Regions from separate parts of the Streptomyces sp. NPDC090106 genome, predicted to be linked through region 1. Evidence: riboswitches for the same ligand, from Rfam matches in the RefSeq annotation. Region 1 holds a riboswitch; each other region holds the start of a gene.
What was found. Region 1 has a riboswitch for cobalamin ahead of ACIPSE_RS17180 (prenyltransferase/squalene oxidase repeat-containing protein). Riboswitches for the same ligand answer to the same signal wherever they lie in the genome.

Region 1 (5,211 bases):
CCCTCCGGCACCTCGAAGTCCACGCCCTGGACGGCGGGTTCGGGCGCGCCGTCGTAGCGCACGGAGACGTCCTCGAAGCGGATCACGGTCGGTCCTCCGGGGCCGGGGTGACGAAGGCGGGCAGCAGCCCCAGCAGGACGGCCGCCGCCGGCCACAGGGGCAGGGCGGGCGCGGTCAGCGGGATCACACCCGGGTGCAGGGCGGCGGGATCGCGGACCGAGGCCAGGACCGTCAGGGCCGCCACGGCCAGGCCCGACCCGGCGACCAGCCACGCGCGCGTGCCCCACGGGTCCGGCCGGTACCGGGTGCGCGGGGTGCGCCGCCCCCCGAGCCGCAGGCCCACCAGGGCGGCGGCCACCCCGAGCAGCAGCACCGGCAGCCCGTACGTGCCGCCGGCGGCGGTCAGCAGCCCGTACGTGCCCGCGCACACGCCGAGCAGCCCGCCGAGGACGAGGACACCGGTCGTACGGCGCACCGCGGGCGGGACGTCGGCGCTGCGGCCGTACCCGCGCGCGTCCATCGCGGCGGCGAGGGCGACCGAGCGTTCCAGTGCGCCTTCCAGGACGGGCAGGCCCACCTGGAGCAGGCCCCGCAAGCCGCTGTCGGGCCGGCCCCGCAACCGGCGTGCGGCGCGCAGGCGTTGGACGTCGGCGATCAGGTTCGGCGCGAAGGTCAGCGCCACGACCACCGCCACGCCCATCTCGTACAGGGCGCCGGGCAGGGACTTCAGGAGCCGGGTCGGGCTCGCGAGGGCGTTCGCCGCGCCGACGCAGACCAGGAGGGTGGCCAGCTTCAGCCCGTCGTAGAACGCGAAGGTGAGCGTCTCGGCGGTGACCCGGCCGCCCAGCCGGATGCCCTGCGCCCAGGCGGGGAGCGGGACTTCGGGCAGCGTGACGATCACATGCGTGCCCGGCAGCGGTGAGCCGAGGGTGACGGCGAAGACGAGACGGATGAGCAGGACGGCGAGGGCCAGCTTCACGAACGCGCCGTAGGAGCGGGCCCAGGGGGCGTCGGGGCGGCGGGCCGCGACCACGTACCCGGAGGTCGCCATGAGGAGGGCGAGCAGCAGCGGGTTGGTGGTGCGGGTCGCCGCGACGCCGAGGGACAGGGCCCAGAGCCACCAGGCCCCGGGGTGCGGGGAGTCGGGCGCGGGCCGCCGCGGCTCAGCGGGCATGTCTGCGACGCCTCGCCTGCCACACCGCCGCCCCGCCCAGCACCGCCACCGCCGCGACGCCCGCGAACAGGCCCACGGACGGGCCGGGTTCCTCCGACGCGGCCTTCTTCCGGTCGGTCCTGTCGCCGTCCTGGTGCGCCACCTGCTCGCCGCAGCCCGACTCCGGGTACCCGGAGATCGCGCACAGCAGGGCGTTGGTGTCGTAGCGCAGGGGCTTCGCGACCGAGGCGAGGGCCTCCGCGGTCGTCGCGTCCTCGGCCACCGACGCGCACGCGGTGCGGAGCGCGGGCGGGGTCTCGCCCGCCGGGGCGTCCGCCGCCGTACCGAAGTCGAGGACGAGCGCGACGCGCTTGCGGCCGTCCCGCGCGGGGGTGTCCGCGCAGAGGTCCGCGAAGTCCGCCGTGCGCGGTGTCGTCGCCTCGGAGGAGTCCTCGCTGACCGCGAACCGGAAGCCCTGGACGTCGCCGTCGGACGGCACGGCGGTCGCCGGGCCCTGGGTCGCGTACGTCCAGGCGGTGCCGGCGCGGTCCCAGAACGACCAGTAGCGGTAGCCGGTGGCCTGGGCCGCCTGGGCGGCGCCGGTCACGAGGACGAGCGCGGCCAGGACGGGTGCGAGGACCCGGCGGATCACGGCTGCCGCTTCCTGGTGCGCCCGCTGAGGAGGAAGCCGATGCCGATGCCGCCGACGAGTCCGACGCCGACGATCCACCAGACGCCGACGCCCCCGCCGTCCTCGTCCTCCTTCTTGTCCTTCTCCTTGTCCCCGGCGGCGCCGGTCCCCTTCGCGGCGGGCACGCTCGCCGGCTTCGGGCCGGTCGCGTCGAGCAGCGCGATCAGGTCCTCGCCGCCGAAGGCGCGCGGGTCCAGGCCGGCGGCGCGGGCGGCGAAGACGAGCTGGGCGTAGGCGGCGGGGCCGCTCTGCCCGGCCCATTCGAGGGAGTTGGCCGCGAGCCAGCGGGCGGAGGCGGCGGCCTCGCTCGTGAAGCCGGCGGCGGACAGGGCGACGACCGCGTCGGCGGTGTTGCCGAAGTCCGGCTGGTCCTCGGAGCCGGGCAGCGCCGACATGAGGTGGGCGTCCTCGCCCATCGCGCCGACGAGGTACGCGGCGCCGTTGCGGGCGGCCCGCGTGAGGTCGCCGGGCTTCGCGCAGGACGTGGAGGCCTGGTCGGCGCCGGGCACCACGGCCCCCGGCTGTCCGCCGAAGGCGCTCAGCACGGCCGCGGCCGTGGCGTCCGCGTTGGCGGTGAGCTCGCCCTTCTTGCCGGGCTGGTAGGCGAAGGCGCCCGCGCCGTCGCCCGTGCAGGGCAGGGCGAGCTCCAGCAGGGCGTCCGAGGGGGTGTGCCCGTCCTTCTCGACCTCCGTGACCGACCGTCCGGCGGAGCGGAACGCGCCGATGACGACGGACGTGGAGTTCGCGTCGCTGGCCCCGCCCTCGGTGTAGCCCCAGCCGCCGTCGGTGTTCTGGACCGACCGCAGCCAGGCGAGGGCCTTGGACACCGCCTTGTCGTTCCCGGCGAGGGCCTGCGCCGCGACGGCCGTGCTGTTGGTGTCGACCATGACCTTCGCGTCGCACGCCTGGGCGGGGTCGGCGCGGAACGCGGGGAAGGCGCCGTTCGCGCACTGCTGGCCGACGAGCCAGTCCACCGCCGTCGCGGCCGGCTCGACACCCTGCTCCCGCTGCGCGAGCAGGGTCAGCGACTGCCGCCACACGCCGTCGTACGTCGGGTCCGCCGAGCCGTACAGGCCGTCCGGGACGGCTGTGGAGGGCGAGGGGGAGGGGGACGCGGCCACGGCCGGGGCGGCCGTGGCGAGCACGGCGGTGGCGGCCAGGGCCGCGGCGCTGCGGCGGACGTTCATGATCGGCGGATGCCTCTCCCTGCGGGGGAGCCGGGCAGCACGGGACGACCCCGGGCGGCTCGGCCCCGTAGACCTCGACGGTGCCGTGCGCCGGCCGGTTGCCGACGCGCGTGAGCCGGTCATGAGCACCGCACGGGGCGATCCGGCTCGCCGCCCCTGGTTCGCGGGCGGCTCACGGTTGCGGGTCAGCGCCGGAATTGCACCGGCTTTCCCCCGTACGGGTGTGATGACGACCCGGTCACTGTACCGGGCCGTGCCGACGCGCCTGGGAGCCCCCTGTGAGCGGGCCCCGGAGGCACGGCTTCGGGTAGGTGCGCGCCCGGTGCCCTCACACCGCCACGTACGTCACCGGGTCGCTCCCCGCGACCGCCTCCGCGCGGCCCAGTTTGACCAGGCGGCGGACGTGGGCCTCCGCCTCCGAGACGGCGATGGTGCGTGAGGCGTAGGGGATGTCGGACCAGGGGCGGTTCCACTCCATGCGCTCGGCCAGCTGCCAGGGGGTGAGGGGCCGGGCCAGGAGGGTGTGCAGGCCGGTGAGGCGTTCCTCGTGGTGGGCGAGCAACTCCCGTACGCGGGACGGGGCGTCGGGGAAGGCGTGCTGGTGGGCGGGGAGCACCTCGGCGGGGGCGAGGCGGCCGACGCGTTCCAGGGAGTCGAGGTAGTCGCCGAGGGGGTCGGTGACGGTGGCGTCGTCGGGGTCCTCGTAGAGGCCGATGTGCGGGGTGATCTCGGGCAGCAGGTGGTCGCCGGAGAACAGGCGCCCGTTGCCGGGGAGCCGTTCCGGGTGGTCCTCCTCCAGGTGCAGGCAGACATGGCCCGGCGTGTGGCCCGGGGTCCAGATCGCGCGCAGCCGCCGGCCGGGCAGCGGCAGCGTCTCGCCGGGGACGATCTCGCGGTCGGGCAGGGCGGGGGAGAAGCCGGGGAGGCGGCGCGGGCGGGGCGAGCGCAGGGGCGCGATGTGCTCCTCCGGGGCGCCGGCGGCCGTCAGCTTCGCGGTCATGTAGGTGTACCAGCGCTCGGACCGGGTCTCGCGGGTGCGGCGGACGATGGCGGCGTCGGCCTCGTGCATCGCGATCCAGGCGCCGGAGGCGTCCCGCACCTTGCCGGACAGGCCGTGGTGGTCGGGGTGGTGGTGGGTGATCACCACGCCGTGGATCTCGCCGGGCGCGGTGCCGCACGCGGCGAGACCGGCCGCGAGGGTGTCCCAGGACGCGGGGTCGTCCCAGCCCGTGTCGATCAGCACCGGACCCCGGTCGGTGTCGACGACGTAGACGAGTGTGTGGCCGAGCGGGTTGTCCGGGATGGGGACCCTGAGGGACCGGACACCCCCACCGTGGTCGCCGACCGTGGGCCTGGGCTGTGACATGGGTTCCCCCGTCTCCGCGTTCCCGTCACTATAACTAGAACGGGTTCCTGTGGGAGCCCCAGTCACCTACTCGGACCGGCTCCGGCGGCACGGTGAACCGGTGTGAGGTCTGTGGACTCATCCGAGTGGAACTGGTATCAGTTCCGGTATCTCAGAATCTGATGAACCGTCAGAGTCAGCTCCCGGGGAGGCGGTCGGCGATGACCGAGCTCGTGGAACACGGACAGCTTTTCATCGGCGGGGAGTTGACCGACCCCCTCGGCCCGGACGTCATCGAGGTGATCTCCCCGCACACCGAGGAGGTCATCGGGCGGGTGCCGCACGCCGCGCCCGGGGACGTGGACCGCGCGGTGGCCGCCGCGCGGCGGGCGTTCGACGAAGGGCCCTGGCCCCGGCTGTCGTTGGACGAGCGGATCGAGGTCGTCACCCGCATCAAGGACGGCATCCTCGTCCGGCACGAGGAGATCGCCCGCGTCATCTCCTCCGAGAACGGCTCCCCGTACTCCTGGAGCGTCCTGGCGCAGGCGCTCGGCGCGATGATGGTGTGGGACGCGGCGATCACGGTCGCGCGCGACTTCACCTACGAGGAGCAGCGCGACGGCGTCCTCGGCAAGATCCTCGTGCGCCGCGAGCCGGTCGGGGTCGTGGCGGCCGTCGTCCCGTGGAACGTCCCGCAGTTCGTCGCCGCCGCCAAGCTGGCCCCCGCGCTGCTGGCCGGCTGCACGGTGATCCTCAAGCCGTCGCCGGAGTCCCCGCTGGACGCGTACCTCCTCGCCGAGATCGCCCGGGACGCCGGGCTGCCCGAAGGCGTGCT
Region 2 (5,211 bases), on a different contig from region 1:
GCAGGACCACGACCTGGTCGCAGTACATCGCGGCGAGGTTCAGGTCGTGCAGGGCGACGACGGTGGTGACGGGGAGTCCGGCGACCAGGTTCAGCAGGTCGAGCTGGTGGTGGATGTCGAGGTGGTTGGTCGGTTCGTCGAGGAGGAGTTCGCGGGGTTCCTGGGCGAGGGTGCGGGCGATCTGCACGCGCTGGCGTTCGCCGCCGGAGAGCGTGTGCCAGCGCTGGTGGGTGCGGTCGGCGAGGCCGGTGCGCTCCAGGGCGGCGCGTACGGCCCGCTCGTCCCGCCCGGTCGCGGGCGTCCAGGCACGGCGGTGCGGGACCCGGCCCAGCCGGACGACGTCCAGGACCGTCAGCTCGACCTGGGTGTCGGCCTGCTGCTCGACCACCGCGAGGCGCCGGGCGACCTCGCGGCGGGGCAGGCCGGCCAGCGGGGCGTCGTCGAGCGTGACGACCCCGGCGGTCGGCGCGAGGAGTCCGGCGAGGAGGCGGATGAGCGTGGACTTGCCGGAGCCGTTGGGCCCGAGGAGCCCGACGACGGAGCCCGGCGCGGGGGCGAGGGTGACGCCGTCGAGGAGGAGATGGCCGTCGGTCGTCCGCCCGACCCGGTCCGCGGCGAGGCTCATCGCGCCGCCCCCCGGGTCCGGTACAGCACCGCCACGAACGCGGGTACGCCGATCAGGGAGGTCACGACGCCCACGGGGACCTCCTGCGGGTCGAGGACGGTACGGGCGAGGGTGTCCACCCACACCAGGAACACCGCCCCGGCGAGCGCCGACAGCGGCAGCAGCCGCGCGTGCCCGGGGCCGACGAGCGCCCGGACGGCGTGCGGCAGCACGAGGCCCACGAAGCCGATCGCCCCGGCCGAGCTGACCAGCGCGGCGGTGAGCAGCGCCGTGACGCAGAGCAGGACGAGCCGGGTGCGGGCCACGGAGACGCCGAGGGCCGCGGCGGCGTCCTGGCCGAAGGCGAACGCGTCGAGGGTGCGGGCGTACGACAGGCAGACGACGAGCGCGGCGGCGAGGACGGCCGTGCAGACGGCGACGTCGGTCCAGCCCGCGCCGCTCAGCGAGCCGAGGAGCCAGAACAGGACGCCGCGGGTGGTCTCGGCGTCGGCGGCGGTCATCACCACGAACGAGGTGAGCGCGGAGAAGAGCTGCATCGCGGCGACACCCGCGAGGACGACCCGGTCGGTGCTGCCGCCGAGGGTGTGGCTGAGCAGCAGGACGAGCGCGAAGGAGACGAGGGCGCCGAGGAACGCGCCGGCCGACACCGGGACGAGCCCGCCGCCGACGCCCAGGACGACCACCGCGACGGCCCCGGTCGAGGCGCCGGAGGAGACGCCGAGGACGAAGGGGTCGGCGAGCGGGTTGCGCAGCAGCGACTGCATGACCGCGCCGCACACGGCGAGCCCGGCCCCGCAGACGGCGGCCAGGAGGGTGCGGGGCAGCCGCAGCTCCCAGACGATGCCGTCGCGGATGGGCGGGAGCCCTGAGGTGCCGAGGCCGAGATGGGCCAGCACGGTCGACCACACGTCGGCGACGCCGATGTCCGCCGGGCCGATGGTGATCGCGACGGCGAGGGAGCCGGCGAGCAGCAGCGCGCCGGCGGTCCCGAGCGCCCAGGGCCGCACCGTCACGTGCCGAGCCCGGCCGCGCGGAGCCCGGCCGCGACCGTCTCCACGCCGTCGACGGTGCGGATGCTCGGGTTCATGGCCTGCCCGCTGAGCAGCACGTACCGCTTCTCGCGGACGGCGGTCATGTTCCTGGTGACCGGGTCGCTCTCCAGGAACCCGATCTTCCGCGCGGCGGATTCGGCGGTCTGCGACTTGCGGGTGAGGTCGCCGATGACGAGGACGTCCGGGTCGCGGTCGGCGACCGTCTCCCAGTTGATCTGCGGCCACTCCTCGTGCGAGTCGTCGAAGACGTTCTTCGCGCCGAGGCTGCGGGTGATGATGCCGGGCGCGCCGCAACAGCCCGCCATGTAGGGCGACTCGGCGTTGGCGAACCAGTACAGGACGCTGACGTCCGAGGCGTCGAGGCCCGAAGTGGCCTTCTTCATCCGCTGCTTGAGCGTGGCGACGAGTTTCTCGCCGCGCTCCTCCACGCCGAACACGGCCGCGAGGTCGCGGATCTCGCCGTAGACGGCGTCGATCCCCAGCGGCGTCCTGCGCGAGCCGTCGCCGTCCCCGGTGTTGTCCTTGCCCGCGCAGTCCGACGGGGAGACGTACGTCGGCACGCCCAGCTTCCCGAACTGCTCGCGGGTGGCGACGCCGCCCTTGCCGAGCGTGGAGACGAAGGAGGCGGCGACGAAGTCGGGTTCGGCGGCCAGGACCTTCTCGTAGGAGGGCGCGTTGTCGGCGAGGCGCGGCACCTTCGCGTTCGCCTTCTCCAGGTTCTTCAGTACGGGGTCGGTCCAGGTCGCGGTGCCCACTATGCGGTCGGCGAGGCCGAGGGACAGCATGATCTCGGTGGTGCCCTGGTTGAGGGAGACGGCCCGCTTCGGGGGCGTCTCGACGCGGACGGTCTCGCCGCAGTTTTTCAGGGTCACGGCGGCCTTGGTGTCGGCGGCGCCGGAACCGCCGTCGGAGCAGGCGGTCAGCAGGAAGGCGCCCGCCAGGAGCAGGGCGGTGGAACGTGCTTGGGGCACGGGAACAGGTCCTCAGTCGTCGAGGGCTCGAACGCGGAGCCCGGTCGTACGGAACGCGCCAGCAGGTCTTCGGACTCGGGTTCGTCCGGCACGGGGCGCCTTCCCGGACGCGTACGGCGTCCAGTGGCGAAAGGCCCCGCCCGTCCCCCTCACCGCTGCGCGTCAGTTCCGGATTCACACCGGATTCCCTGACCCACGTACATGGGTTCGACTGGCCTCGGCAAGCTATCACGGCCGGGAATCGCCGGGCGCCGCGCACTGTTGTGCCAAGGGCCCGACCGGCCACGCGACCTTGGGAGACGACCGTGCACGGCGACGAAGCGACGATCCGCAGGATGCTCACCGAGAGCGGGGACACCTGGGCCGTGGTGGGCCTGTCGTCCAACACGCGGCGCGCCGCGTACGGCGTGGCCGCGGCGCTCCAGCGGTACGGCAAGCGGGTCGTGCCCGTGCACCCCAAGGCGGAGACCGTGCACGGCGAGCAGGGCTACGCCTCCCTCGCCGAGATCCCCTTCGACGTGGACGTCGTCGACGTCTTCGTCAACAGCGACCTCGCCGGGGCCGTCGCGGACGAGGCCGTCGCCAAGGGGGCCAGGGCGGTCTGGTTCCAGCTCGGGGTGATCGACGAGGAGGCGTACGACCGGACACGCGCCGCCGGACTCGACATGGTCATGGACCGCTGCCCGGCGATCGAGATCCCCCGGCTGGGCTGACCCCGGCGGTCGCCGGCCCCGGCCCTCGGCACAGGGAGGCGGCGTAGGCTCGCCGACCATGCACGACTCCCCCTCGCCCTGCTGCGCGCCCTCCTCCGGTGCCGTGGACCTGCCGCGGATCGCGGTGCCGCCGGCCCGGACGCCGGTCGGCGACGACGGGACGGTGGCGCTGCCCGGCGGCGCGTTCCTCATGGGCGCCGAGGACGCGCAGGGCTTCCCGGCCGACGGAGAGGGGCCGGTGCGGACGGTACGGGTCGAGCCGTTCCGTATCGACGCGTACGCGGTGACCAACGAACGGTTCGCGGCGTTCGTCGACGACACCGGGTACGTCACCGACGCCGAGCGGCTGGACTGGTCGTACGTCTTCGCCGGGTTCCTGCCCGCCGCGCTGCGCCGGGGCGCGCCGCGTCCCGAGCAGACGCCGTGGTGGTGCGCGGTCGCCGGCGCGGCGTGGAACATGCCGGAGGGGCCCGGGAGTTCGGTCGCCGACCGGGCGGACCATCCCGTCGTGCACGTGTCGTGGCACGACGCGGCGGCCTACGCGGCCTGGGCGGGCCGGCGGCTGCCCACGGAGGCGGAGTGGGAGTACGCGGCCCGCGGCGGCCTGGAGCAGAAGCGCTACCCGTGGGGCGACGAACTCGACCCCGGCGGTGCGTTCCGCTGCAACATCTGGCGGGGCACCTTCCCGACGAGGAACACGGCCGCCGACGGCCACCGGGGCACCGCCCCCGTGACCGCCTTCGAACCCAACGGCTTCGGGCTGTACAACGTCTCCGGCAATGTGTGGGAGTGGTGCGCCGACCCGTGGGACCGCACGGAGGCGTCACGGGTCATCCGCGGCGGCTCGTACCTGTGCCACCGCTCGTACTGCAACCGCTACCGCGTGGCCGCCAGAAGCGCGAACACCCCGGACTCGTCCAGCGGCCACACGGGGTTCCGCTGCGCGGGGTGAGCCCGGCTGCCTAACGGCCGTCCTCGCACGCGTTGATGTAGTAGAGCTCTATCTCCACGTGGTCCGCCGGTCCGCCGCCCCAGAACGGCCGGGTGCCCACGTTGCCGCCGCAGAAGGCTTGCGGGCGCCGGGACTTGAGGGTGGCGTTGACGTCCTCGGCGAGATCGGTGGCGGCGCCCAGCTGGGCCTGGGGCGCGATGCCGAAGGTGATGACCATGCCGATGCGGCGGCCCTTGGCGCTCGCGCGCATCTCCTGGTCGACGGCCGCCACGATCCTCTTGCGGTCCCCGGCGCTCAGGCCGCCCTTTCCGGCGGCGCGACCGGTCGCGCCGCCGGAGAGGGTCACGGCGATGGTGTGGCGTTTGGGGTCCAGGCCCGTGGGTCCCTTCGGGGTGGGGGACGGGGGCGGTGCGGTGGTCGGGGGTGTCGGGGTGGGGGTCGGGGAACGGTGGCCGGCCGTGCCGGACGCGTTGGTGCCGTCGGAGGCGACCATGCCGAGCACGACGAGGAACAGGACGAGGAAGAGGTCGGCGAAGAGCCAGCCCGCGAGGTGGCGCGGGGCGATGCCCAGGCCCGCGGGGCGGCGCCTCACCGCTGCTCCTCGCCGTACCAGGAGTCGCTGGGGCGGCGAGGCGGCGGCGGAGCGGCGGTGCCGCCGGTCCCGGGCGGGGCGGGCGGGGTCGGGGCGGCCGGGTGACCGTTGCCGTTGCCGTTGTACGGGCCGGTGGGGAACGGGCCCCGGGAGTTGGACATCGGGTCGGGTCCGGGGCCGTCGCCGGGGCCGCCGCCGTGCTGGAGGAAGGCGAGGACGCGTTCCAGGGCGTCCATGTAGAAGTACATGCGTTCGCTGTTGTCGTTGAGGACGCCCATCGCCTCGCCGACCCGTCGGGTGGTCTCG
Region 3 (5,211 bases), on a different contig from region 1:
TCCCGCGGCCCGTCGCCCGGTGATGGTGTGGGTGTACGGCGGGGCCTACAAGCTGGGTTCCGCCGACGACCCCGCCTACGACGGCGGACGCCTCGCCCGTGACGGCGACCTGGTCGTCGTCACCCTCAACTACCGTGTCGGCATCGAGGGGTTCCTGCGGATCGAGGGGGCGCCCGCCAACCGGGGGCTGCTCGACCAGGTGGCCGCCCTGGAATGGGTCCAGGAGAACATCGCCGGCTTCGGCGGCGACCCCGCGCGGGTCACCGTCTTCGGCGAGTCGGCCGGCGCCGGGTCGGTGGCCTCGCTGCTGGCCATGCCGCGGGCCAGGGGGCTGTTCCGGCGGGCCATCGCGCAGAGCGTGCCCGGCACGTTCTTCTCGGACGCGCTCGCCGGGGACATCGCCGTGGCCGCCGCGGACGTGCTGGGCCTGCGCCCCACGGTGGCCGACCTGGCCGGGGTCGAGCCGCGGAAACTGCCCGACGCGGGCGCGGCGCTGGGCGGCCGGATGCCGGCGCACGCCCACCGCTGGGGCCGTGTCGCCCACACCGCCACCCCGTACTCGCCGGTCGTCGACGGCGACGTCCTGCCCGCCACGCCCTGGGAGGCCCTCGCGGGCGGCGCCGCCCGCGACGTGGAGCTGATCACCGGTCACAACCGCGACGAGTACCGCCTGTTCATGCTGCTCGGCGGTGAACTCGGCCGTGTCGACGCGGCGGCGGCGTCCCGGGCGCTGCGTCTGTTCGGGCCGACGCCGGACGCCGAGGCGGCCTACCGTGCCGCGTTCCCGGACGCCTCGGCGGAGCGGCTGTACGAACTGGTCAAGTCCGACTGGCTGTTCCGCATGCCCACCCTGCACCTGGCCGACGCGCACGCCGCCGCCGGCGGCCGGACCCACCTCTACGAACTCACCTGGTCCGCCCCCGTGGACGGCGGTGTGCTCGGCGCCTGCCACGGCCTAGACATCCCGTTGACGTTCGGCCGCTTCGAGACCCTCGGCGCCCTCCTCATCGGCCCCGAGCCGGGCCCGGACGCCGAGGCCCTCTCGGCCCGCTTCCGCACGGCCTGGACCTCCTTCGCCGCCACCGGCGACCCGGGCTGGCCCCTCTACGACACCGAGCGCCGCGCGACCCGGCTCCTCGACACGGAACCGACGGTGACCGCCTACCCGGAGGAGGCGTCCCGCCGCCTGTGGGAGAGCCACACCTTCGGCCCGCTGCCGCTGCTGGAGGGGTGAGCGGCGAGGGTCGGCCGTGCCCGCACCGGAGCAGCGGGGCTCAGTCGCGTCCGCACCGGAGCGGCGGGGTCCTGTCGCGCCCTCGCCGGAGCGGCGGGTTCAGTCGCGCCCCCGCCGGTCCGGGTCCGGTCCCGTGCGGGTGGGGCTGTTGCCGAAGCCGGGCATCTCGTGCGGGGTCGTCCGCTCGTCGCTCCTGGGCATCTCGGCGGGCTCCCGCTCCTCCATGACCTCCCGCACCGGCCCGCCCTCCGGCAGCCGCGGCTGCTCCTCGGGACGGGGCGGCGGGAGTTCACGCCTGCGGACCCGCGCGCCCGTCCAGAACGCGCCGAGCAGCAGCGCCACGACCAGCACGCCCGCCACGACCAGCCCGACGCCCAGGGCGCCCCGGCCTGCCGCCATCTCGATCCATGTGGTGCTCATGGTGCGCCGGGTACCCCTCGCGGCCCGGCCGAACCGGCCCGCGGGACAGCCGGTCCGCGGGAACCTGGTCCGCGAGAACCCGGCCCGCAGGAACCCCGGCCCCGGGGTTTGGCGCGCACCGCGACGGCTACCCGCCCGGGGTGACTACGACGACATCCCAACAGGAGCTCTTCCGGTTCCTGGAGGACCGCTTCGCGTGCGCACAGGCGTGCACCGAGTGTGCGCGGGCGTGCGCGCTGCGGGCGAGCCTCATCGATCCGGAGGGGACGGAACAGCAGGAACTCGTGCGGCGCAAGGGCATCATGTGCGCCGAGGTCTGCGACGCGACCTGCCGTGTCCTGTCCGAGGAGAACCACCTGGACGAACACGCGATCCGCGTCCAACTGGAATGGTGCCGGGCCGTGGCCCTGGAGTGCGCCCAGCTCCTCGACGACCACTCGGGCGCGGTGGAGACCGCGAAGGCCTGCCGCGAGTGCGCGCAGGCGTGCACGGACTTCATGGCGGCGCTGGTCTGAGGGCCGCGGCGGACGCGACCCACCTCAAGGCCCGCTGACCGGGCGGTACTTGAGGCCAGGGCGCCCGGTACGAGACACCCTGGCCGTAGGTGCCCGACCGCCCGGCTCGGCCCGACCGCACCTGGCCGCTTGGGGTGCTTGGCCTGCAGCCTGGCGACGGGCTTGGGGCTCGGGTGCCAAGCGGGGCCCTGGGCCGAGCCGCACCGTTCATGGAGCCGGACGCCCGCGGCCCGGCCCGAGGCATCCGGCTGCCCGGCCCGAGGCATCCGGCTGCCCGGCCGGCGGCCCCTCCTGCAAGGTGTCCGGCCCTTGGCGCCCGCCTCAAGTGCCATGGCGTGCCGCGCCCGCTCGAGGGCCGGGCCCCTGGTCCTCGCCCCGTCCCCTCACACCCCCCGCAGCGGACTCCCCACCCGGACGTTCCACCGGCCCGCCCTCCCGCTCAGTTCCACCGCCGTCAGCGGGGTGACGTCGGTGCGCCAGAAGGCGGACTCCGGGGCGCCCAGGGCGCGGACGACCGCCGCGCGGACGATCTCCGGTTCGGCCACCGCGACGGTGCGGCCGGAGAGAGGGGCGAGGGCGATGAGCCAGGTCCCGACCCGGTCGCACAGGGCCCGTACCGATTCGCCGCCGTGGGGCGCCGCCTCCGGGTCGCCGAGCCAGCGGGCCAGTTCGGCAGGCTCCGACGCGCTGACGTCCGCGAGGGAGGCCCCGCGCCAGCGGCCCGCGTCCAGGGCGGCCAGCTCCGGCGCCTCCAGGGCGTCGAGGCCGAGCGCGGCGGCGGTCTCGCGGCAGCGGACCGTGGGGGAGACCAGCACCCGTTCCGCGGCGGGAAGCGTGCCCGCGGCGGAGCGCGCGAGCCGCGCTCCGGACGGGTCGAGGCCGCAGCCGTCGTCGAACCTGGCCTCGCGCAGGGCCGCCGTGATCGCGGGTGAGATCAACATCACTTGGCTGGTCATGAGTCCGTTCTCGCGGTCGATTTCCGGTCCACGCACGCTCGTTGACGGCCTGGACGGCCTCCCGTGAGCACCCGGCCGCCTCCCGTGCGCTCTTGGCCGTATCCCTCCCACGCGGTACCTTCTCGTCGATATCGACGACGGTTCGGTGGAAGCCGGTGGGATTCCGGCACGGTCGCGCCACTGTATGCCGGGCACGCCCTCACGGGTGCGGGCCGGGTGAGTCAGACCCGCCCCGTCGTCCTGTGCACCACCGACACGGGACGCGAGTTCCCCCAGGAGGCACCTGCCATGGCGCAGTCTGTCGCTCAGCCGACCACCAGCACCGCCGCCGTACCCGCCAAACTGCCGATCGGCGCCATCGCCCCCTGGGCGGTCTTCTTCGGCGTCCTGATGCTGGTCCTGCTCTACTTCGTCGGCGCCGAGCAGGGCGCCACCTCCCTCGTCTCCGGCGAGGGCGTTCACGAGTGGGTGCACGACGCCCGCCATCTGCTCGGCTTCCCCTGCCACTGACAGCGACGAGGAAGCACACCTGAGCATGAATTCCGCAACTGTCAGAAACCTCCTGGTACGTGGCATGCTCGCGGGTCTCGCCGCGGGCCTGGCCGCTCTCGTCGTCGCCTACTTCCTGGGCGAACCACGGGTCGACGAGGCGATCGCCTTCGAGGAGTCCCACGCCCACGAGCACGGCGGCGAGGAACTCGTCAGCCGCGCCCTCCAGTCCACGGCCGGGCTGTCCACGGGCGTTCTCGTCTACGGGATCGCCTTCGGCGGCATCGCCGCGCTCGCCTACTGTTTCGCGCTCGGCCGGATCGGCCGGTTCGGACCGCGGGCGAGCGCGCTGCTGCTCGCCGCGGCCGGCCTCGGTTCGGTCTACGTCGTGCCGTTCCTGAAGTACCCGGCCAACCCGCCGGCCGTCGGTGACCCGGACACGCTCAACCAGCGGACCGCGCTGTTCTTCCTGATGATCGTCCTCAGCGTGCTGCTGACGGTGGGCGCGGTCATCCTGGGCAAGCGTCTCGCGCCCCGTCTGGGCAACTGGAACGCGACCGTCGCGGCGGGCGCGGCCTTCGTCCTCGTCGTCGGGCTCGCGTACGCGTTCCTGCCGTCGTTCAGCGAGGTGCCGGAGCACTTCCCGGCGGCGCTGCTGTGGCAGTACCGACTCGCCGCGCTGGCCGTCCAGTTCACCTTGTGGACCTCCTTCGGTCTGGTCTTCGGACTGCTGGCCGAACGCCAACTGGCCCCGAAACCGGCACGGGAGGCGGCTGCCGCACAGGCGACCCCGGTCGCCCACTGAAGCAGCGCCACAGGAAAGGCCCCCGCCGGGCGGGGGCCTTTCGCGCGCCCCGGGGTCGTGCGCGCGTGCCTTTCGTACGCCTCGCCATTCCCAATTTCTGGAACGCGTTCTACCGTGTGCGCCGACAGGACGGACCGGTACCGGGGAGCCTGGAGGCGCCGTGCATCTCGAATACACGCCCGAGCAGCAGCGGCTGCGCACCGAACTGCGCGCCTACTTCGCCGAGTTGGCTCCCGACGAGGCACGGGCCCGGCACGGCGAACGGCGTGAGCAGAAGCGCTTCTACCGCGACAGCGTCCGCCGCCTCGGCGCCGACCGCTGGCTGGGCGTGGGCTGGCCCGAGGAGTACGGCGGACGCGGGCTGACCGCGATGGAACAGTTCATCTTCTTCGACGAGGCCGCCCAGGCGGGCGTCCCGCTGCCCCTGATGGCGCTGAACACCGTCGGCCCGACGATCATGCAGTACGGCACCGACGAGCAGAAGGCGTACTTCCTGCCGAAGATCCTCTCCGGCGAGATCGACTTCGCGATCGGCTACAGCGAGCCCGACGCGGGCACCGACCTCGCCGCCCTGAAGACCCGGGCCGTGCGCGAGGGCGACGAGTACGTCGTCAACGGGCAGAAGATCTGGACGACCAACGGCGACACCGCCGACTGGGTCTGGCTCGCCACCCGCACCGACCCGGCGGCCCCGCCGCACAAGGGCATCACCATGCTGCTGGTGCCGACCACCGAACCCGGCTACTCCTGCACCGTGATCAACACGCTCGCCGGGCACGACACCACGGCCAG
Region 4 (5,211 bases), 610 kb from region 1:
ACGCGGGTCGGGTTGCCGATCCGGTATGCGGCGCCGGAGGCACGGGCCGCCAGCAGGTCCGTGTCGGCGGTCGACAACAACAACACAGTGCTCATGCGGGCGCTCCCGGTGGAATGAAAGGCAGTCCTTGCGGCGCGCCCGACTCGATGAGCCGCATCAGCGCGTCCGTGTCCGCGTGCTGTTCGATCAGGTCGCCGAGCCGGTCGAGCTGCTCCTCGCGCAGCGCGGCGAACGAGGTGTCGGGCGCCGGCACGAACCGGCGCCCCGAGGCGGCGGCGACCTCCCGCAGGAAGGCGCGGCGGAACCCGTCCGACTCCAGCGAGCCGTGCCAGTGGGTGCCCCAGGTCTGGCCGACGCGGCAGCCGTCGAGGAAGGGGGTGCCCCCCTCGACGGTCGCGACCCCGTGGTGGATCTCGTACCCCTCGACGGACTCGCCGAGGGCCTCGCCGGTGGGCCGGGTGAGGGTCTTCTCACGGGCGAACCGCACCCGCACGGGCAGCAGTCCGAGCCCGGTGACCTCGCCGCGCCGGCTCTCGACGTCGTCCTCGATGTGCTCGCCGAGGATCTGGAAGCCGCCGCAGATCCCGAGGACGGGCCGCCGCTCGGCGGCCCGCCGCAGCAGGGCGTCCGCGATCCCGCGCTCCCGCAGCCAGTCGAGGGCCCTGACCGTGGCGCGGGTTCCCGGGACGACGACGAGGTCGGCGTCGGCGAGTTCCTCGGGCCGGTCCACGAACCGCACGACGACGCCGGGTTCGGCGGCCAGCGCGTCGATGTCGGTGAAGTTGGACATCAGGGGGACGGCGCAGACGGCGATCCGCAGCACGTCCTCGCCGTGGGGCGGGGCGACGTTCGACTCGCGCACGGTGCCGCGCAGCGAGATGCGCAGCCCGTCCTCCTCGTCGATGCCGAGCCCGTGCCGGAACGGCAGCACCCCGTAGGTGTGCCGTCCGGTGAGTCCGTGGAGCATGTCGAGGCCGGGTTCGAGGAGCCCGACGTCGCCCCGGAACTTGTTGACGAGGAACCCGGCGACGAGCCGCTGGTCCTCCGGCGACAGCAGGGCGACGGTTCCGAAGAAGGAGGCGAAGACCCCGCCCCGGTCGATGTCCCCGACAACGAGGACGGGCAGCCCGGCGTTGCGGGCGATGCCCATGTTGACGATGTCGGTGCGCCGCAGGTTGATCTCGGCGGGGGACCCGGCGCCCTCGCAGATCACCGCGTCGTACGTGCCCCGCAGTTCGGCCAGGCAGTCCAGGACCGTCCCCAGCAACCGCTGCTGCCGTCCGCCGTGGTAGCCGCGCGCGCTCATCTCCCCGACGGGCTTGCCCATCAGCACGACCTGGCTGCTCTGGTCGCCGCCGGGCTTGAGCAGCACGGGGTTCATCAGCGCGGACGGTTCGATCCGGCAGGCCTGGGCCTGCATGGCCTGCGCCCGCCCGATCTCGGCGCCCTCGCGCGTCACGAACGAGTTGAGGGACATGTTCTGCGCCTTGAACGGGGCGACCTTCACCCCCTGCCGCACCAGCCACCGGCAGATCCCGGCGGTGACGACGCTCTTCCCGGCGTCGGAGGTGGTCCCCGCGACGAGCAGCCCCCCGCCCAAGCTCCCGCTCATCCCTTGCGCCCCTTCAGCAGAGCCCGCCCGGCGACGCTCACCCCGAGCGCCAGCAGCCCGACGCGCCGCGACAGCCGTACGGCGCGTTCGATGTCGTACGAGGCGACGGCCCGCCCCTCGCCGTTGAGTACGGGCCGGTGCTCGACGCGCCCCGCGTAGGAGAGCGTCCCGCCGAGCCGTACGCCGAGGGCGCCCGCGAACGAGGCCTCCACGGGGCCGGCGTTGGGGCTCGGGTGCTTGGCGGCGTCCTGGCGCCAGGCGCGGACGGCGCCCCGGCGGTCGTCCCCGCCGAGCGCGGCCAGCACGGCGGTCAGCCGCGCCCCCGGCCAGCCGGCCACGTCGTCCAGGCGCGCGGACGCCCAGCCGTACCGCAGGTACCGTTCGGAGCGGTGGCCGACCATCGCGTCGAGGGTGTTGACGGCCCGGAACCCGAGCAGCCCCGGCACCCCGCCGACGGCTCCCCACACGAGCGCGCCGACGACGGCGTCGGAGGTGTTCTCGGCGACGGACTCGACGACGGCGCGGGCGATCCCGTCGGAGTCGAGCGCCTGCGGGTCGCGCCCGCACAGATGGGGCAGCCGGGCCCGGGCCGCGTCGACGTCCCCGGCGTCCAGCGCCCGCCCGACGACCCGGGCCTCGCGCGCGAGGGAGGTCCCCCCGACGACGGCCCAGGTGGCGGCGGCGGTCAGGGCGACGGAGGCGGCACGGGAGGGGCGCACGGCCCGCTCGGCCACGGCCCCGAGGGCGACGGCGCTCCCGGCGCACACGGCGGTGTGCAGGGCGCCCCACCCGCGGTGGTCCCGCCACAGCACCCGCTCCACGGCTCCCGCGGCCCGCCCGAACGCGGCGACCGGATGCCCCCGGCGGGGATCGCCGAGCAGCAGGTCACCGAGGAGGCCGGCGGCGGCGCCGTACGCGAAGACGCGATCGGCACGCACCGGTTCAGCCGATCGGGAGTGCGCGGGACGGTCCGGTCACAGGGTTCGGTCGGCAGGCGAACATCGCGATATGTCCTCACTCAGGGTGTCCACGCCCTGGTTCGACGAGACCGGCGGTGAGAGTTCCTGGCTCCCGGGGGTGTCTACCCCGGTGACAGTGGCGGGACCGCGCCGGATTCGCACCGGCTTCCTCTTCTGCCGCCGTACATGGCCCCGGAAGTCCACCACGCCCCCGGAACGGCCGTCAACTTGCCGTTGACCTGCGGGAGCGGAGTGTGGACAACCCCACACCGGCACCGTGACGACGGGCTCGCGGCGACCGGCTCACGGCATGTTTCCCGCCCCGGTGGGCACACAGAGGTCCGCCCTGTCCGGTCCCCGGGAAGGGGACCGGACAGGGCGGACGGGAACGCTGCCGGGTGTCAGGCCACGATCAGGTAGATGCCGTAGCCGACCGCCGCCGCGCAGGCGGCGAAGCAGGCGTAGGCGCCGGTGACCGCGAGGGCGGCGGTGCCGCCCTGTGCGACGGCCCGCTCCTGGCGGGACAGGCCCATCACGCCGAGGGTGAAGAGGGCCACCAGAGCCACGGTGACCACGAGGCTGACGCCGAAGACGGAGCCGAGTGCCGCCCAGTCGATTTCCATGATGCGCTTCCTTGGGTTGCCTGGTGGGGGTCAGGCCGTGGCCTGCGACGGGGTGGGTTCGGTGGCCGCGGGGGCCGGGATCGTGGCGGTCAGGTCGCCGGTGGGCGGCGGGGTGACCGCGGCGATCGCCGTGGTGACGACACCGGCGGGCTCGGCGTCGGCGTCGTTGACGTTGGTGTGGTCGACGACCTCGCGGCGGGAGAGCTTCCAGATCCAGGCGCTGGAGCCGATGAGGAAGGCCGCCACGATCGCGGTGCCCCAGCTGCCGAGGCCGGTGACGTACTCGGCGAGCGCGCCGACCAGGGCCGCCGCCGGGAGGGTCAGGCCCCAGGCCACGAACATCCGGGTGGCGGTGGACCAGCGGACCACGCCGCCCTTGCGGCCGAGGCCCGCGCCCATCACCGATCCGGAGACGGAGTGCGTGGTGGACAGGGAGAAGCCGAGGTGCGAGGAGGCCAGGATGACGGTCGCCGCGCTGGTCTGGGCGGCGAAGCCCTGCTGCGGCTGGAGGTCGGTCAGGCCCTTGCCCATGGTGCGGATGATGCGCCAACCGCCGAGGTAGGTGCCGAGGGCGATGGCCATGCCCGCGGAGAGGATGACCCACAGCGGCGGGTCGGAGTCGGGGGCGACGGCGCCGCCGGCGACCAGGGCGAGGGTGATGATGCCCATCGTCTTCTGGGCGTCGTTGGTGCCGTGGGCGAGGGAGACGAGACCGGCGGAGGCGATCTGGCCCGCGCGGTAGCCCTTCGCGGCGGCCTTGCCGTCGGCCTTCCTGCCGATCGAGTAGGACAGCCGCGTGGCCAGCATGGCCGCGAGACCGGCGACGATCGGGGCCACGACGGCCGGGATCAGGACCTTGGTGACGAGGACGTCGCCGTGGACCGCGCCGACGCCCGCCGAGGCGATGGTCGCGCCGATCAGGCCGCCCATGAGGGCGTGGGAGGAACTGGAGGGCAGGCCCACCAGCCAGGTGAGGAGGTTCCAGAGGATCGCGCCGACCAGGGCGGCGAAGATGACCTCGGGACGGATGCCGGTCTCGTCGACGAGACCCTTGGAGATCGTGTTGGCGACCTCCACGGAGAGGAAGGCGCCCACAAGGTTCAGCACGGCGGACATGGCCACCGCGACCTTGGGCTTGAGTGCACCGGTCGAGATGGTCGTGGCCATCGCGTTGGCGGTGTCGTGAAAACCGTTCGTGAAATCGAACGCAAGTGCGGTTACCACCACAATCGCGAGGATCAGCGAGAAGTTTTCCATTTACCCAGGCAATCGTTCGAGGTCATTGGTCGGATGAACGTAGGTAACCTGGATGAACGGAAGGTGAACTGAGGCGGGCCGCATGGTGTCCGAACGGACTGGTTCCGGTCTGATCGTTTCCCGCCGGAACCACGCGGTCCGTTCGTCGCACGGCTAGGCGCCCCGGGCGAACCTCTTGAGCTGTGCCATGGAGCCGTTGAAGAGATTCTGGTCACCCGGCAGAGAGCCGCTGTTGTCGTACTGCCAGAGCGTCCAGAACGACCACCCGGCGGGCAGCGACCCGGCGTCCGCCGCGTCGTAACGGGCGATCCACAGGGCGTGATCCGACGCGAAGGCGCGGCTGCCGCCGGTGCACCTGTTCCACCAGTGGGCCGTCGTGTAGATCACCGGACGGCGCCCGGTGAGCCGCTTGGTCTCGTCGCTGAAGGACTTGATCCACCGCACCAGCGCGGAGCTCTTCATGTCGTAGCACTTGTGCTTGGCGTCGTACGGGTTGTACTCGATGTCGAGCGCCGGCGGCAGGGTCCAGCCGTCCGCCGTCCACCCGCCCCCGTTGCGTACGAAATGCCGCGCCTGCGCGGCGCCCGACGACTTGTCCGGCAGTGCGAAGTGGTAGGCCCCGCGGATCAGGCCGGCGCCGCGCGAGCCGTTGTACTGCTGGTCGAAATAGGGATTGCGGTACGTGGTGCCCTCGGTCGCCTTCACGTAGACGAACCGGGCGCCCTTGGCCTTCGCGCTCTTCCAGTCGACGTTCTTCTGG

Region 2: another riboswitch for cobalamin. It lies ahead of ACIPSE_RS42385 (ABC transporter substrate-binding protein); the one in region 1 lies ahead of ACIPSE_RS17180 (prenyltransferase/squalene oxidase repeat-containing protein).
Region 3: another riboswitch for cobalamin. It lies ahead of ACIPSE_RS30850 (CbtB-domain containing protein); the one in region 1 lies ahead of ACIPSE_RS17180 (prenyltransferase/squalene oxidase repeat-containing protein).
Region 4: another riboswitch for cobalamin. It lies ahead of ACIPSE_RS19930 (cobalamin biosynthesis protein); the one in region 1 lies ahead of ACIPSE_RS17180 (prenyltransferase/squalene oxidase repeat-containing protein).

Annotation. Positions count from the first base shown of each region.
Region 1 is NZ_JBIVDS010000005.1:27,005-32,215, forward strand. It holds gene ACIPSE_RS17165 (ABC transporter ATP-binding protein) at 1-86, opposite strand, end outside; gene ACIPSE_RS17170 (CbiQ family ECF transporter T component) at 83-1,174, opposite strand; gene ACIPSE_RS17175 (SCO2322 family protein) at 1,164-1,805, opposite strand; gene ACIPSE_RS17180 (prenyltransferase/squalene oxidase repeat-containing protein) at 1,802-3,031, opposite strand; cobalamin riboswitch at 3,150-3,284, opposite strand; gene ACIPSE_RS17185 (MBL fold metallo-hydrolase) at 3,360-4,397, opposite strand; gene ACIPSE_RS17190 (aldehyde dehydrogenase) at 4,598-5,211, shown strand, end outside.
Region 2 is NZ_JBIVDS010000020.1:11,558-16,768, forward strand. It holds gene ACIPSE_RS42375 (ABC transporter ATP-binding protein) at 1-625, opposite strand, end outside; gene ACIPSE_RS42380 (FecCD family ABC transporter permease) at 622-1,638, opposite strand; gene ACIPSE_RS42385 (ABC transporter substrate-binding protein) at 1,635-2,648, opposite strand; cobalamin riboswitch at 2,691-2,879, opposite strand; gene ACIPSE_RS42390 (CoA-binding protein) at 2,954-3,361, shown strand; gene ACIPSE_RS42395 (formylglycine-generating enzyme family protein) at 3,420-4,313, shown strand; gene ACIPSE_RS42400 (hypothetical protein) at 4,324-4,905, opposite strand; gene ACIPSE_RS42405 (hypothetical protein) at 4,902-5,211, opposite strand, start outside.
Region 3 is NZ_JBIVDS010000010.1:246,454-251,664, forward strand. It holds gene ACIPSE_RS30830 (carboxylesterase/lipase family protein) at 1-1,234, shown strand, start outside; gene ACIPSE_RS30835 (DUF6479 family protein) at 1,334-1,654, opposite strand; gene ACIPSE_RS30840 (ferredoxin) at 1,795-2,169, shown strand; gene ACIPSE_RS30845 (histidine phosphatase family protein) at 2,553-3,125, opposite strand; cobalamin riboswitch at 3,221-3,375, shown strand; gene ACIPSE_RS30850 (CbtB-domain containing protein) at 3,414-3,635, shown strand; gene ACIPSE_RS30855 (CbtA family protein) at 3,661-4,419, shown strand; gene ACIPSE_RS30860 (acyl-CoA dehydrogenase family protein) at 4,580-5,211, shown strand, end outside.
Region 4 is NZ_JBIVDS010000005.1:638,089-643,299, forward strand. It holds gene cobN (cobaltochelatase subunit CobN) at 1-95, opposite strand, end outside; gene ACIPSE_RS19925 (cobyric acid synthase) at 92-1,612, opposite strand; gene ACIPSE_RS19930 (cobalamin biosynthesis protein) at 1,609-2,550, opposite strand; cobalamin riboswitch at 2,650-2,792, opposite strand; gene ACIPSE_RS19935 (hypothetical protein) at 2,973-3,194, opposite strand; gene ACIPSE_RS19940 (anion permease) at 3,225-4,451, opposite strand; gene ACIPSE_RS19945 (lysozyme) at 4,605-5,211, opposite strand, start outside.